DNA from 3 places in the Lysinibacillus sp. FSL M8-0355 genome. Region 3 is predicted to be linked to each of the others. Evidence: a T-box and tRNA genes for the amino acid it is inferred to sense, from the RefSeq annotation. Region 3 holds a T-box; the other regions hold tRNA genes.
What was found. The T-box of region 3 lies ahead of trpS (tryptophan--tRNA ligase). A T-box ahead of a tRNA ligase gene usually reads a tRNA of that ligase, here a tRNA-Trp.

Region 1 (4,978 bases), 540 kb from region 3:
CTCTATATATTGCTCCTGTTCAATCAGCTGAGGGATAGCCGTTCCTCTTCCATAAGGTGTCGTCAATTGTAACCACGGGATACTCGGAATTTGCTCATTCAACATAGCGTTTCGTCCTCTCCACAATCAGTTAATAGCATGGTTTTTGATAAAAATAATTGGGTGTATGATAAATATTGACATAAGGTTTATGGAAAATATGAGTCGTTGCGGGCGAAAGTGGTGGGATTAGCCATGTCCAGTTGCCTGTAACGTCTCGTCCTGCTGATTCCTCTGCTTCTTCAAACAATTTAAACTGCTGAGCAGCTGTATGATGATCGACAATGCTCACGCCTTGTTCTTTAAAAGAATGAAGGACAGCAATATTAAGTTCCACTAATGCACGATCACGCCAAAGTGAAGCTTGCTTGGTTGTATCAAGATTAAAAACCTCCGCAATAGCTGGTAGCATATTATAACGGTCATGATCTGCTAAATTACGTGCACCGATTTCTGTCCCCATATACCAGCCATTAAAGGGTGCGGCTTGGAAATCAATGCCTGCCATTTGAAAACGCATACTTGAAATTATGGGTACAGCATACCATTTCATTCCTAATTTCTCTACATCCACTGACTCTGGATGACGAATTGGCACCTCTAAAATATATTCTACAGGAATTGTAAACAGCTGCGGAGCTCGCTCATCTACTTGTATAACAAGAGGTAACACATCGAATGGTGTCCTCTCACTTTTCCAACCTAACGATTCACATACTTTAGTAAAAACAATAGAATGTGCATCACCAATAACGCCAGCTTCCGTTTCATAGCCTGCATAACGAATTAGCTGATGATTCCATATACGCACTCTGTTCGAAGCAAATACTGTTATTGTTGGACGGATTTTTCCACTATTTGTTGCATAATCGATATGCTCCAGTAGTTTTTGAAAAATATCCTGTTCATCTAAAACGGCACGTGCATCTACTACATGCAATGATTGCCAAAACAGACGACCAATACATTTGTTACTATTACGCCACGCCACCCGTGCACCAAAAGCTAGCTCCTCTGTTGTTGGGTCGTACTCACCTGCATTCTTAATCTGTTGTAATCTATTCGCTAACCAACGCTCTGATTCATCTTGTTCTGTCTGATATAAACTTAAAAATTGCTGGATCTCCTGTATATTCATTTCGATTCCTCCACTTATCCTCATATTAGAGGAACAAAACGACAAGCACCACGAAAATAGCTATAAAAAAACATACATATTGCATATATGAAATAGTTTGTTCAAATTTATAATGAATCGAATCATGATTAGAAGATATTGTGAATGAAGAAGGAAAAGAGGTGGGCGACATCTTATAGAAAGGAGAAACAAAATATTAGTCATGTAAAAAAGCTACTGAACCATTGATAGCGGATTCGTAGCTTTCACTCTTTACTAATGTATCATTTATTGATAAAAGAAAAAGCATGTAACACAATATTTGTGCTACATGCTTGATGACCCGTACGGGATTCGAACCCGTGTTACCGCCGTGAAAGGGCGGTGTCTTAACCACTTGACCAACGGGCCGTGGCTCCGAAGGCAGGACTCGAACCTGCGACAACCTGATTAACAGTCAGGTGCTACTACCAACTGAGCTACTTCGGAATAATGATGGGCCTAAATGGACTCGAACCATCGACCTCACGCTTATCAGGCGTGCGCTCTAACCAGCTGAGCTATAGGCCCATTTTGGAGCGGGTGATGAGAATCGAACTCACGACATCAGCTTGGAAGGCTGAGGTTTTACCATTAAACTACACCCGCAAATAATGGTGGGTCAGGACGGAATCGAACCGCCGACACTTAGAGCTTCAATCTAATGCTCTACCAACTGAGCTACTGACCCAAAATGGAGGAGGTAGAGGGATTCGAACCCCCGCGCGGTGTTACCCGCCTGTCGGTTTTCAAGACCGATCCCTTCAGCCAGACTTGGGTATACCTCCAAAAATATTGAACTGGTGGAGCCTAGCGGGATCGAACCGCTGACCTCCTGCGTGCAAGGCAGGCGCTCTCCCAGCTGAGCTAAGGCCCCATTTATCATAAAAAATGGTCGGAATGACAGGATTCGAACCTACGACCCCTTGGTCCCAAACCAAGTGCTCTACCAAGCTGAGCTACATTCCGAAAACATAAATTTATTGGCGCGCCCGACATGAGTCGAACCCATAACCTTCTGATCCGTAGTCAGACGCTCTATCCAATTGAGCTACGGGCGCAATATTCATTAAAAAACGATGAGCCATGAAGGACTCGAACCTTCGACCCTCTGATTAAAAGTCAGATGCTCTACCAACTGAGCTAATGGCTCGTAAAAAAGAAAAATGGCTGGGGTACTAGGATTCGAACCTAGGCATGACGGAATCAAAATCCGTTGCCTTACCGCTTGGCTATACCCCAATTTGAAAATGGGGCGACTGATGGGAATCGAACCCACGAATGTCGGAACCACAATCCGATGCGTTAACCACTTCGCCACAATCGCCACTATATAAATTATAACAGCTGTATATGAACGAGTACCTCAATACCTGGCAGGGGCAGTAGGAATCGAACCCACACCAAAGGTTTTGGAGACCTCTATTCTACCGTTGAACTATGCCCCTAAAATGGTGGAGGGGGACGGATTCGAACCGCCGAACCCTAAGGAGCGGATTTACAGTCCGCCGCGTTTAGCCACTTCGCTACCCCTCCAAGGGAATGGTGCCGGCGATAGGAGTCGAACCCACGACCTACTGATTACAAGTCAGTTGCTCTACCAACTGAGCTACACCGGCAAAAAAAAATGGCGGTCCCGACCGGGATCGAACCGGCGATCTCCTGCGTGACAGGCAGGCATGTTAACCGCTACACCACGGGACCATTTGGTTGCGGGGGCTGGATTTGAACCAACGACCTTCGGGTTATGAGCCCGACGAGCTACCACTGCTCCACCCCGCGATAATACTATACTGTTTTAAAAATAATGGTGGAGGATGACGGGCTCGAACCGCCGACCCTCTGCTTGTAAGGCAGATGCTCTCCCAACTGAGCTAATCCTCCACGAAAAATAAGCGAAGCGATGTCCTACTCTCACAGGGGGAAGCCCCCAACTACCATCGGCGCTAAAGAGCTTAACTTCCGTGTTCGGTATGGGAACGGGTGTGGCCTCTTTGCCATCATCACTTCACTTATTCAGTTGAAAGAGTTGTTCTTTCAAAACTGGATAAACGGTTCATTGAATGGTTCAAACGTTTTGGTTAAGTCCTCGATCGATTAGTATTCGTCAGCTCCATGTGTCACCACACTTCCACCTCGAACCTATCTACCTCATCGTCTTTGAGGGATCTTACTTACTTGCGTAATGGGAAATCTCATCTTGAGGGGGGCTTCATGCTTAGATGCTTTCAGCACTTATCCCGTCCACACATAGCTACCCAGCGATGCCTTTGGCAAGACAACTGGTACACCAGCGGTGTGTCCATCCCGGTCCTCTCGTACTAAGGACAGCTCCTCTCAAATTTCCTACGCCCACGACGGATAGGGACCGAACTGTCTCACGACGTTCTGAACCCAGCTCGCGTACCGCTTTAATGGGCGAACAGCCCAACCCTTGGGACCGACTACAGCCCCAGGATGCGATGAGCCGACATCGAGGTGCCAAACCTCCCCGTCGATGTGGACTCTTGGGGGAGATAAGCCTGTTATCCCCGGGGTAGCTTTTATCCGTTGAGCGATGGCCCTTCCATGCGGAACCACCGGATCACTAAGCCCGTCTTTCGACCCTGCTCGACTTGTAGGTCTCGCAGTCAAGCTCCCTTGTGCCTTTACACTCTACGAATGATTTCCAACCATTCTGAGGGAACCTTTGGGCGCCTCCGTTACCTTTTAGGAGGCGACCGCCCCAGTCAAACTGTCCGCCTGACACTGTCTCCTGCCCCGCTAAGGGGCATGGGTTAGAATTTCAATACAACCAGGGTAGTATCCCACCGACGCCTCCTTCGAAGCTGGCGCTCCGAGATCTCTGGCTCCTACCTATCCTGTACAAGTTGTACCAAAATTCAATATCAGGCTACAGTAAAGCTCCACGGGGTCTTTCCGTCCTGTCGCGGGTAACCTGCATCTTCACAGGTACTATAATTTCACCGAGTCTCTCGTTGAGACAGTGCCCAGATCGTTACGCCTTTCGTGCGGGTCGGAACTTACCCGACAAGGAATTTCGCTACCTTAGGACCGTTATAGTTACGGCCGCCGTTTACTGGGGCTTCAATTCGCAGCTTCGCTTGCGCTAACCACTCCTCTTAACCTTCCAGCACCGGGCAGGCGTCAGCCCCTATACGTCACCTTACGGTTTTGCAGAGACCTGTGTTTTTGCTAAACAGTCGCCTGGGCCTATTCACTGCGGCTCTCATGCGCTTGCACGCTCAAGAGCACCCCTTCTCCCGAAGTTACGGGGTCATTTTGCCGAGTTCCTTAACGAGAGTTCTCTCGCACACCTTAGGATTCTCTCCTCGACTACCTGTGTCGGTTTGCGGTACGGGCACCTCTCACCTCGATAGAGGCTTTTCTTGGCAGTGTGAAATCAGGAACTTCGTCCATACGGACTCGCCATCACAGCTCAACGTTACAGTGTGCGGATTTGCCTACACACACGCCTTACTGCTTGGACGCGCATAACCAACAGCGCGCTTACCCTATCCTACTGCGTCCCCCCATTTCTCAAACGGTGAGGAGGTGGTACAGGAATATCAACCTGTTGTCCATCGCCTACGCCTATCGGCCTCGGCTTAGGTCCCGACTAACCCTGAGCGGACGAGCCTTCCTCAGGAAACCTTAGTCATACGGTGGACGGGATTCTCACCCGTCTTTCGCTACTCATACCGGCATTCTCACTTCTAAGCGCTCCACCAGTCCTTCCGGTCTGACTTCAACGCACTTAGAACGCTCTCCTACCACTGACAT
Region 2 (4,978 bases), 3.3 Mb from region 3:
ACGTTGAGCTGTGATGGCGAGTCCGTATGGACGAAGTTCCTGATTTCACACTGCCAAGAAAAGCCTCTATCGAGGTGAGAGGTGCCCGTACCGCAAACCGACACAGGTAGTCGAGGAGAGAATCCTAAGGTGTGCGAGAGAACTCTCGTTAAGGAACTCGGCAAAATGACCCCGTAACTTCGGGAGAAGGGGTGCTCTTGAGCGTGCAAGCGCATGAGAGCCGCAGTGAATAGGCCCAGGCGACTGTTTAGCAAAAACACAGGTCTCTGCAAAACCGTAAGGTGACGTATAGGGGCTGACGCCTGCCCGGTGCTGGAAGGTTAAGAGGAGTGGTTAGCGCAAGCGAAGCTGCGAATTGAAGCCCCAGTAAACGGCGGCCGTAACTATAACGGTCCTAAGGTAGCGAAATTCCTTGTCGGGTAAGTTCCGACCCGCACGAAAGGCGTAACGATCTGGGCACTGTCTCAACGAGAGACTCGGTGAAATTATAGTACCTGTGAAGATGCAGGTTACCCGCGACAGGACGGAAAGACCCCGTGGAGCTTTACTGTAGCCTGATATTGAATTTTGGTACAACTTGTACAGGATAGGTAGGAGCCAGAGATCTCGGAGCGCCAGCTTCGAAGGAGGCGTCGGTGGGATACTACCCTGGTTGTATTGAAATTCTAACCCATGCCCCTTAGCGGGGCAGGAGACAGTGTCAGGCGGACAGTTTGACTGGGGCGGTCGCCTCCTAAAAGGTAACGGAGGCGCCCAAAGGTTCCCTCAGAATGGTTGGAAATCATTCGTAGAGTGTAAAGGCACAAGGGAGCTTGACTGCGAGACCTACAAGTCGAGCAGGGTCGAAAGACGGGCTTAGTGATCCGGTGGTTCCGCATGGAAGGGCCATCGCTCAACGGATAAAAGCTACCCCGGGGATAACAGGCTTATCTCCCCCAAGAGTCCACATCGACGGGGAGGTTTGGCACCTCGATGTCGGCTCATCGCATCCTGGGGCTGTAGTCGGTCCCAAGGGTTGGGCTGTTCGCCCATTAAAGCGGTACGCGAGCTGGGTTCAGAACGTCGTGAGACAGTTCGGTCCCTATCCGTCGTGGGCGTAGGAAATTTGAGAGGAGCTGTCCTTAGTACGAGAGGACCGGGATGGACACACCGCTGGTGTACCAGTTGTCTTGCCAAAGGCATCGCTGGGTAGCTATGTGTGGACGGGATAAGTGCTGAAAGCATCTAAGCATGAAGCCCCCCTCAAGATGAGATTTCCCATTACGCAAGTAAGTAAGATCCCTCAAAGACGATGAGGTAGATAGGTTCGAGGTGGAAGTGTGGTGACACATGGAGCTGACGAATACTAATCGATCGAGGACTTAACCAAAAATGTTTGAAACATTCAATGCACGATTATCCAGTTTTGAAAGAATAAAAAATATTATAATATACTTGTAATTTTGATAAAATATGTTATAATAAGTATTGTCTTTCAAATAGTCTAGTGATGATGGCAAAGAGGTCACACCCGTTCCCATACCGAACACGGAAGTTAAGCTCTTTAGCGCCGATGGTAGTTGGGGGCTTCCCCCTGTGAGAGTAGGACGTCGCTAGGCTATATACTAAAATCATTCCGAAGTAGCTCAGTTGGTAGTAGCACCTGACTGTTAATCAGGTTGTCGCAGGTTCGAGTCCTGCCTTCGGAGCCATTCTTGGAGAGTTGTCCGAGTGGCCGAAGGAGCACGATTGGAAATCGTGTAGGCGGTTAACACTGTCTCAAGGGTTCAAATCCCTTACTCTCCGCCAGCACTTTGATTTATTCCAAAAGTTGGCCCCTTGGTCAAGTGGTTAAGACACCGCCCTTTCACGGCGGTAACACGGGTTCGAATCCCGTAGGGGTCACCATTTAAATACCCAGATGGAGGATTAGCTCAGCTGGGAGAGCATCTGCCTTACAAGCAGAGGGTCGGCGGTTCGAGCCCGTCATCCTCCACCATTATTTTTACAATAGTATATGATTATCGCGGGGTGGAGCAGTGGTAGCTCGTCGGGCTCATAACCCGAAGGTCGTTGGTTCAAATCCGGCCCCCGCAACCAAATGGTCCCGTGGTGTAGCGGTTAACATGCCTGCCTGTCACGCAGGAGATCGCCGGTTCGATCCCGGTCGGGACCGCCATTTATTTTAATAACAAGGGTCAGTAGCTCAGTTGGTAGAGCATTAGATTGAAGCTCTAAGTGTCGGCGGTTCGATTCCGTCCTGACCCATCATGTTTTTTTGCCGGTGTAGCTCAGTTGGTAGAGCAACTGACTTGTAATCAGTAGGTCGTGGGTTCGACTCCTATCGCCGGCACCATGTATTCCCGGAGGGGTAGCGAAGTGGCTAAACGCGGCGGACTGTAAATCCGCTCCTTAGGGTTCGGCGGTTCGAATCCGTCCCCCTCCACCAGTTTTATTATTATAGGGGCATAGTTCAACGGTAGAATAGAGGTCTCCAAAACCTTTGGTGTGGGTTCGATTCCTACTGCCCCTGCCAATTAATTTTATGGCGATTGTGGCGAAGTGGTTAACGCACCGGATTGTGGTTCCGGCATTCGTGGGTTCGATTCCCATCAGTCGCCCCATTTAAAGTAAAATTAATAAAAATCAAATCATAATATAATGGCGATTGTGGCGAAGTGGTTAACGCACCGGATTGTGGTTCCGGCACTCGTGGGTTCGATTCCCATCAGTCGCCCCATTTATATAATTATCTTTTGGGGTATAGCCAAGCGGTAAGGCAACGGATTTTGATTCCGTCATGCCCTGGTTCGAATCCAGGTACCCCAGCCATTTTGCGGAAGTAGTTCAGTGGTAGAACACCACCTTGCCAAGGTGGGGGTCGCGAGTTCGAACCTCGTCTTCCGCTCCAACTTCGATGGCGGCATAGCCAAGTGGTAAGGCACAGGTCTGCAACACCTTTATCACCGGTTCAAATCCGGTTGCCGCCTCCATATTTTAACTCTAATCGGTGTATCCGATTTTTTTTATCTCCATTATGCCGGTGTGGCGGAATTGGCAGACGCGCACGACTCAAAATCGTGTTCCTTTGGAGTGTCGGTTCGACCCCGACCACCGGTATCAATTACAATGAAGAATCCTTGATATATCAGGGATTCTTTTTTTGTTGTAGAAAATTATAGAAAGTATATAAGCAGAGAAAAAAAGAGGTAGACTGAATGGATCTTATTGTTGCTAACACAGCAGCTATATTTAGTGCTGTATTAGCAATCTAAAGTTATTCAAATGTAATCACATTGATCGCCCTAATTATAACTTATAGATATATGTGTAAATTCCTCTCTCTATGCATAAGATTTATTTTTCAAACCTAATACTATTTAAACCTCTCTTAGAACTTCAGCAAATCTATCTTATTCAATTTAATTGATTTATTCTATTCCGTGTTTCTTTGTATTTCGAATATATTTCTAATAACTTCCATTATCATAGAGTAATTCAGCAACTTGGAACAGAGAACGGCTGTTGGGATAACCTTATATACTTGAATAATATATATCTTCTATAACAAAATTTGACATCATTTCAAAAAGGATTTATTATACAAATAAGACAATTGACTTAAATGAAAAGGGGTGAGTACATATGAAAAAATTGCCTGAAGCAGAATTTGAAATTATGAAGATAGTTTGGAAAAGTAAACCTCCAATTACTACAAGTATCATAATGAGCGAAATAGGAGATGAGAAAGGTTGGAAGATTCAAACCGTAGTATCTCTTATGAAAAGATTAACTGAACGTGGATTTCTTCGCAGTGAGAAAAAAGCTAAGGAAAGATTTTATTACCCTACAGTAGAAAAAGATGCCTATCTAAGTTTTGAAACAGAACAATTTATGAGGCTCTATCATAAAAACTCCTTTATGAATTTAGTAGGTACACTCTATAAATCCGATACTATTTCTAATGAAGATTTAGCTTCATTAATTAAATGGGTGGAAGAAAAGAGGGATTAATATGTACAGTATCATGGTAGGTTTATTCTTTAAATCCATAGTTATGTCCTTTATTGGACTACTCTTTATGGCTGTAACGCCTTTCCTTTTAAAACGATACAGTGCTAGATGGCTTTATTATGGTTGGATTGTTATCCTTGCAGGTTTTATTTTACCATTTACAATCAATATATCGACTCCAGTTATCAATCTATCAGAATCGGTGCAAGTACCATCTAGGGAATCTATTCCAACTAACAGTAGTCAGATAACGCTTGTGTCCTCATCCGTAGATACAGTGACAGCACTTTCTGTTTGGCAGATGGTGATGATCATTTGGATTTTAGGAATCGTTGTATTTTTGGCAGTTCATCTTGTAAAACATTATCGATTTATGTACATGGTGAAAAGATGGGGGCAAACGATCACTGAACCAAAAGCCCTTCATTTGCTTGAAAAAGTTAAAAGCGACATGAATATCACGAAGGAAATCGCATTGAAAGAATGTAGCTTTATCGATTCCCCCATGTTAGTGGGATTTACTAAAAATACTATCTGGCTACCTAATAATACTTATCGAGAAGAAGAACTAACCTTGATATTGAAGCATGAGTTAGTTCATTTAAAACGAAAGGATTTATGGTATAAAGCTTTCGTATTGCTAATTAGTAGTATGCATTGGTTCAACCCATTGTTCAATCTATTCTCTAAAGAACTAGACAATCTTTGTGAACACGCTTGTGATGAGGAAGTAGTAAAAAATACTGACATCCAACTTAGAAAAACATATAGCCAAACGATACTATATGCCGAGAAATTAAAAAGGGGTGAAGGTGTGTTTTCTACAAATTTTCTAGGAAGTACACAAATACTAAAAAAGAGAATATTATCCATTATGGATATGAGCAAGAAGAAATCAGGAATCGTTGTGATGGCACTATTAATTTTATTTACAACAGGTGGAATGGCTGTCAGTTCAGCATTTGCTATTTCCAGTAAGCCATTG
Region 3 (4,978 bases):
CGAGCGGTGGTAAATAGTATGACTAAAAATTTTTTTTCGGAACAACAACAGGCACAATTAAAATTAAATCCATACGTCAAATCAGTAAGCGCGAAAGCCATTACTTATACAGATGAATTTAAAGAATTTTTTATTGATGAATACGATAAAGGAAAATATCCAAGTGAAATTTTCCTTGAGGCGGGTTTTGACATTGAAGCCCTTGGTCCAGCGCGTATTCGGAGAGCTTCGAATCGTTGGCGCACAGCTTATAAAGAGCATGGGCTAACAGGTTTAGAAGATGCTAGAAAACATGCTTCAGGTCGCCCTTTAGAACGCGTATTAAGTATAGAAGAAAAATACGCCCGCTTAGAAGCGAAGATGAAATTGTTAGAAGCAGAAAACGAATTTTTAAAAAAGCTAGATCAACTCGAAAGGCAGCTGATAAGGAAGAAATCAAAATAAGTACTACACAAAAATTTGAGTTAATCCATCAAATTATTGAAAAATATCAATTAAAACGAATGGTACGATATCTTTGTGAAATGGCACATGTTTCACGCTCAGGCTACTATCGCTATTTTAGAGTAGAAGCTGTCTTAACTCGTCAAAAACAGAATGAAGAAGATGAAGTGGTGAAAGAAGTCATTTTAAAGGCCTTTCATTTCCGAGGACGAAAGAAAGGCGCACGTCAAATAAAAATGACACTAGAAAACCAATATGAAATTACGTACAACCTTAAGCGTATCCGTCGCATTATGAAAAAGTTTAATATTATCTGTCCCATTCGAAAAGCGAATCCAGCGCGTCGTATGGCAAAAGCAACGAAGGAACATCGTATATGCCCTAACAATTTACACCGCAACTTCAAGCAAGGTGTGGCAGGAAAAGTATTACTAACCGACATCACATATTTAATATATGGAGGCGGTAAACGTGCTTATTTATCAACGATAAAAGACGCCGAAACAAATGAAATTTTAGCTTATGAAGTATCTTCTACATTGAGTATAGAAATTGCGCTCAATACCTTACATAAATTGAAGAAACATCGCCATTTAAGGGAAGATGCCTTTATCCATTCGGATCAAGGTTTCCATTATACGAATCCAAAATTTCGAGCCTTAGTGAAGAAAATTGGCTTAGGACAGTCCATGTCACGTCGAGGAAACTGTTGGGATAATGCGCCACAAGAATCATTCTTTGGGCATTTTAAAGATGAAACAACTATTAGAGCATGTGAAACGTTAGAAGAAGTAAAGAAAGAAATTAAGAGTTATATGATTTACTACAATCATTATCGAGGGCAATGGAATTTAAAAAAGCTGCCGCCTGTAAAATACAGACAGCAGCTTCAAGAAGTTGCCTAACCTTTTTCAAAATGTCCTTTACAAAGGGTACACTTTATTTAAACGGCTGACGTCTTTTTTTATAGTTTTGTGAATAAATGATAAGTAAGAAGAAATAGAAAGGATGCCTCTACTGTGTTTCGTCTCTTTTTATTTTTAGTAAGCTATGGCTTAATGATCCTCTCTGTAGGGAATCTCATATTGTATTTAAATTATCGAACATTAGGTTATTCCTGGAAGGTTGTTTTCAAATTTATTTTTCAAACAACAGAATTTTATATGGCGGTAGGAGCCTGCATTATCATTTGTGCTGTTGTGCTTGATTTAGGCTTTGATCGCTCCACAGACAAGCCATAAATTAGCGACGTGTGCGGCCGAGACCCATTGCATCTTCCATGCGTTTTAATGTAGCACTGGCAATCGCATTCGCCTTTTCAGCACCTTCATCTAAGATGACATCTAATTCAGAGGATTCTACTAAATGATAGAATTTTTCTTGAATTGGTGTTAGATGTTCGATAACAGCTGTTGCAACACCTTGCTTGAATCCACCATAACCAATTCCCTCATATTTTTTGACTAAATCTTCAATGGCTATACCAGAAATAGCCGATTCGATTGTCAATAAATTCGAGACACCTGGTTTATTTTCTACATCAAATGCAACAATACCATCAGAATCCGTAACCGCTGATTTAATTTTTTTCTCAATGTCCTTTGCCGTATCTAGCAAACGGATTGTCGCTTTCGTATTAGGGTCAGATTTACTCATTTTCTTTGTTGGCTCTTGTAAGGATTTAATACGAGCGCCTGCTTTTGGTAATTGAATTTCTGGAATTGTTAAAACGTCACCAAAGCGTTTATTAAAACGTTCTGCAAGGTCACGAGTTAGCTCGATATGCTGCTTCTGATCATCGCCGACAGGGACAATGTTTGTGTTGTAAAGTAGAATGTCTGCAGCCATTAACGGTGGATATGTTAAAAGAGCAGCAGAAACGCTTTCTTTACCATGTGATTTATCTTTAAATTGTGTCATACGTTCTAGCTCCCCGATAGACGCAACACATTGTAACATCCATCCTGCCTGAGCATGCGCTGGCACCTCTGATTGAATGAATAACGTAGATTTTTTAGGGTCGATGCCAGTAGCAATATAGGTAGCTGCCAGCTTACGAATGCTTTCACGTAATTCTTTAGGATCTTGGGCAACCGTGATCGCATGCTGATCAACGATACAATAAATAGCATTTCCTTCGTCTTGTAGTGCAGGAAATTGCTTGAATGCTCCTAAATAGTTCCCTAAAGTAACGATTCCTGTAGGCTGTACGCCTGAAAAAATAGTTGTCATTAAAAGTTCCTCCTCGAATTCAAATTCCGTGATGGTTGTCAGCGGCATTTACTCACTTTTCCACCTCACGATAAAGACAAAAAAACATCATGCGTCCTCATTAGATTTTTTCTAATGAAGGGACGAATGATGTTTTGAATCCGCGGTACCACCCAGCTTGCCTAAAAGGCCACTCAGCTTCGTAACGTGAAGGGACGAGCTCTGCTAATAGCTTCTAACAGCGTTCACAAAGCTAACTCGGAAGTCCATTCCACATGTCTCCACGATCTGTTTGCAGCAACCACAGACTCTCTAAACGTGAAATGAACATATGTACTACTCTTCGTCAGCGTTTTTCTCAATTTAAATTATTCAAATTGATTTGATTGCAAAGAATTATATTATAAAGATTCCATTGTGTAAAGTCAGACTTTTGACGGTGGTTTTTTTCGAGAAAAAATTATATGCTTTTTTTGTTGTGTAATTTTGTTATAAATATAAAATTTTTTATTAAAATTGTGTTTAGGTGTACACGTCAAATTGACAATTTTCTCGTTTAATCTTTTTAAATGAGAACAACTAAGATACATGCTTGGATGTTTAAAATGCACTGAAAGTGGGAATGTTAGTAGTAGCACATAAGATAGAAGGAAATACGCTTTATTAAAAGCTGTATAAAGAGACAGAATAATTTGTGATGGGTTCAGTCTTTTTTTATTGGAACTATATTCAAATACAGCTGAGTGCTGTATAATGGTACTGTGTATTTTACTTTACATTAATTCTAATTTAACACTTTGGTTCTGGTTTATAGATAATGATTACAAAATGAAAGGATGTGTCAGAATGATCGTAACCCTATTTACATCACCAAGTTGTACCTCTTGTCGTAAAGCGAAAGCTTGGTTAGAGGAGCACGAAATTCCATATACAGAACGTAATATATTTTCTGAGCCACTAAGTATTAGTGAAATTAAAAAAATTTTACGTATGACAGAAGACGGGACAGATGAAATCATTTCTACTCGTTCAAAAATATTTCAAAAATTAAATGTGGATGTTGAAAGTTTACCACTACAACGTTTATATGAATTAATTCAGGAGTATCCTGGTTTATTACGCCGACCAATTATTTTGGACGAAAAACGTCTACAAGTTGGCTATAATGAAGATGAAATTCGTCGCTTCCTACCTCGAAAAGTTCGAGCATATCAGCTTCAAGAAGCGCAACGAATGGTGAATTAAACCTACTCATTTTGAATAATATATATTGTAGATGTTACAAATGTGGAATGCATGTTGTGACATCTATTTTTTATGTTTTACTTATGTAAAACCTTCTATATGAAGTATAATAATTGATAGGGAAAAGTCATATATTTCCGTAAAAGTATGTTAAACTTGATTTAAGTTAAATAGTTTACTACAATTTCAATAATTCAAATATCTTCTGTGAAACGGTGTATATCCTTTTCATTTTATGACAGAACAGCATACAATAGAGTTAGAGACAACTGTGAACAAAAAAAATCATGTTTGCGGTTCCTCGATGGTTTTACTGAGTGTGGTCAAAGGTTGAAAAACAAATGCAGTATGAAGGTTAAAAACAAAGAATAAAAGCATACTAATGAAACAAAACTGTTTTTCAGCATATGACAGTGAAGGGAGATGAGGTCTAGTGGACATCGAACGTGTAAATGAAAATACACTCAAGCTCTTTATTACGTATAATGATATAGAGGATCGCGGCTATAGTCGTGAAGAAATTTGGTACAATCGAGCAAAGGGTGAGCAACTTTTTTGGGATATGATTGATGAAGTAAACACGGAGGATTACTTTGATGTAGAGGGTCCGATTTGGATTCACATCAATGCATCTGAAGTAGGCTTAGAAATCATTGTCACACGTGCACATATTTTAAAAGACGGTGAAACATTAGATGGTCATTCGAGTTTTGATGAACACAAAGAAATGTTTGCACCATTCGATGAAGTTGGAGAAGATCTTCTTAGCCAGCTAACTCAACTTGGTGACATGGATGAGTCAGAGTTATTTATGGATACAGACATTTATGTTTATAAATTTAAAGATATTGATGAGTTAATCCCTGTCGCAAAACGAATGACAGACGAATTAGTGGATTCCTCATTATTCAAATATGAAGATTGGTACTATTTAGTTGTTGATTTCGGGAACGCAGATGAGGATTTAAATCGTCATGATCGAAATGCGGTCATCAAGGAATTTTTAACACCATCCAATTTAACCATTCACCGTCTAGAGGAGTACGGTGAAAAGATTATGGAATTTAATTGCTTTGAA

Region 1: it encodes a tRNA-Trp, which carries the amino acid that the T-box ahead of trpS (tryptophan--tRNA ligase) is inferred to sense. The anticodon was not compared.
Region 2: it encodes a tRNA-Trp, which carries the amino acid that the T-box ahead of trpS (tryptophan--tRNA ligase) is inferred to sense. The anticodon was not compared.

What each region holds. Positions count from the first base shown of each region.
Region 1 is NZ_JBBPAI010000001.1:253,754-258,731, reverse strand. It holds gene MKY46_RS01255 (hypothetical protein) at 1-105, opposite strand, end outside; gene MKY46_RS01250 (nitric oxide synthase oxygenase) at 131-1,177, opposite strand; tRNA gene MKY46_RS01245 (tRNA-Glu) at 1,496-1,567, opposite strand; tRNA gene MKY46_RS01240 (tRNA-Asn) at 1,569-1,645, opposite strand; tRNA gene MKY46_RS01235 (tRNA-Ile) at 1,653-1,726, opposite strand; tRNA gene MKY46_RS01230 (tRNA-Gly) at 1,731-1,804, opposite strand; tRNA gene MKY46_RS01225 (tRNA-Phe) at 1,811-1,886, opposite strand; tRNA gene MKY46_RS01220 (tRNA-Ser) at 1,891-1,983, opposite strand; tRNA gene MKY46_RS01215 (tRNA-Ala) at 1,997-2,072, opposite strand; tRNA gene MKY46_RS01210 (tRNA-Pro) at 2,088-2,164, opposite strand; tRNA gene MKY46_RS01205 (tRNA-Arg) at 2,180-2,256, opposite strand; tRNA gene MKY46_RS01200 (tRNA-Lys) at 2,276-2,348, opposite strand; tRNA gene MKY46_RS01195 (tRNA-Gln) at 2,363-2,437, opposite strand; tRNA gene MKY46_RS01190 (tRNA-His) at 2,447-2,522, opposite strand; tRNA gene MKY46_RS01185 (tRNA-Trp) at 2,570-2,643, opposite strand; tRNA gene MKY46_RS01180 (tRNA-Tyr) at 2,648-2,731, opposite strand; tRNA gene MKY46_RS01175 (tRNA-Thr) at 2,739-2,814, opposite strand; tRNA gene MKY46_RS01170 (tRNA-Asp) at 2,824-2,899, opposite strand; tRNA gene MKY46_RS01165 (tRNA-Met) at 2,903-2,977, opposite strand; tRNA gene MKY46_RS01160 (tRNA-Val) at 3,004-3,079, opposite strand; rRNA gene rrf (5S ribosomal RNA) at 3,091-3,206, opposite strand; rRNA gene MKY46_RS01150 (23S ribosomal RNA) at 3,273-4,978, opposite strand, start outside.
Region 2 is NZ_JBBPAI010000001.1:4,050,901-4,055,878, reverse strand. It holds rRNA gene MKY46_RS19860 (23S ribosomal RNA) at 1-1,369, shown strand, start outside; rRNA gene rrf (5S ribosomal RNA) at 1,483-1,598, shown strand; tRNA gene MKY46_RS19850 (tRNA-Asn) at 1,615-1,691, shown strand; tRNA gene MKY46_RS19845 (tRNA-Ser) at 1,697-1,788, shown strand; tRNA gene MKY46_RS19840 (tRNA-Glu) at 1,813-1,887, shown strand; tRNA gene MKY46_RS19835 (tRNA-Val) at 1,903-1,978, shown strand; tRNA gene MKY46_RS19830 (tRNA-Met) at 2,005-2,079, shown strand; tRNA gene MKY46_RS19825 (tRNA-Asp) at 2,083-2,158, shown strand; tRNA gene MKY46_RS19820 (tRNA-Phe) at 2,175-2,247, shown strand; tRNA gene MKY46_RS19815 (tRNA-Thr) at 2,260-2,335, shown strand; tRNA gene MKY46_RS19810 (tRNA-Tyr) at 2,345-2,428, shown strand; tRNA gene MKY46_RS19805 (tRNA-Trp) at 2,442-2,515, shown strand; tRNA gene MKY46_RS19800 (tRNA-His) at 2,528-2,603, shown strand; tRNA gene MKY46_RS19795 (tRNA-His) at 2,644-2,719, shown strand; tRNA gene MKY46_RS19790 (tRNA-Gln) at 2,737-2,811, shown strand; tRNA gene MKY46_RS19785 (tRNA-Gly) at 2,816-2,890, shown strand; tRNA gene MKY46_RS19780 (tRNA-Cys) at 2,899-2,972, shown strand; tRNA gene MKY46_RS19775 (tRNA-Leu) at 3,019-3,099, shown strand; gene MKY46_RS19770 (BlaI/MecI/CopY family transcriptional regulator) at 3,625-3,993, shown strand; gene MKY46_RS19765 (M56 family metallopeptidase) at 3,995-4,978, shown strand, end outside.
Region 3 is NZ_JBBPAI010000001.1:796,741-801,718, forward strand. It holds gene MKY46_RS03710 (IS3 family transposase) at 19-444, shown strand; gene MKY46_RS03715 (IS3 family transposase) at 387-1,349, shown strand; gene MKY46_RS03720 (hypothetical protein) at 1,464-1,685, shown strand; gene trpS (tryptophan--tRNA ligase) at 1,687-2,676, opposite strand; T-box leader at 2,792-3,014, opposite strand; gene spxA (transcriptional regulator SpxA) at 3,505-3,900, shown strand; gene mecA (adaptor protein MecA) at 4,334-4,978, shown strand, end outside.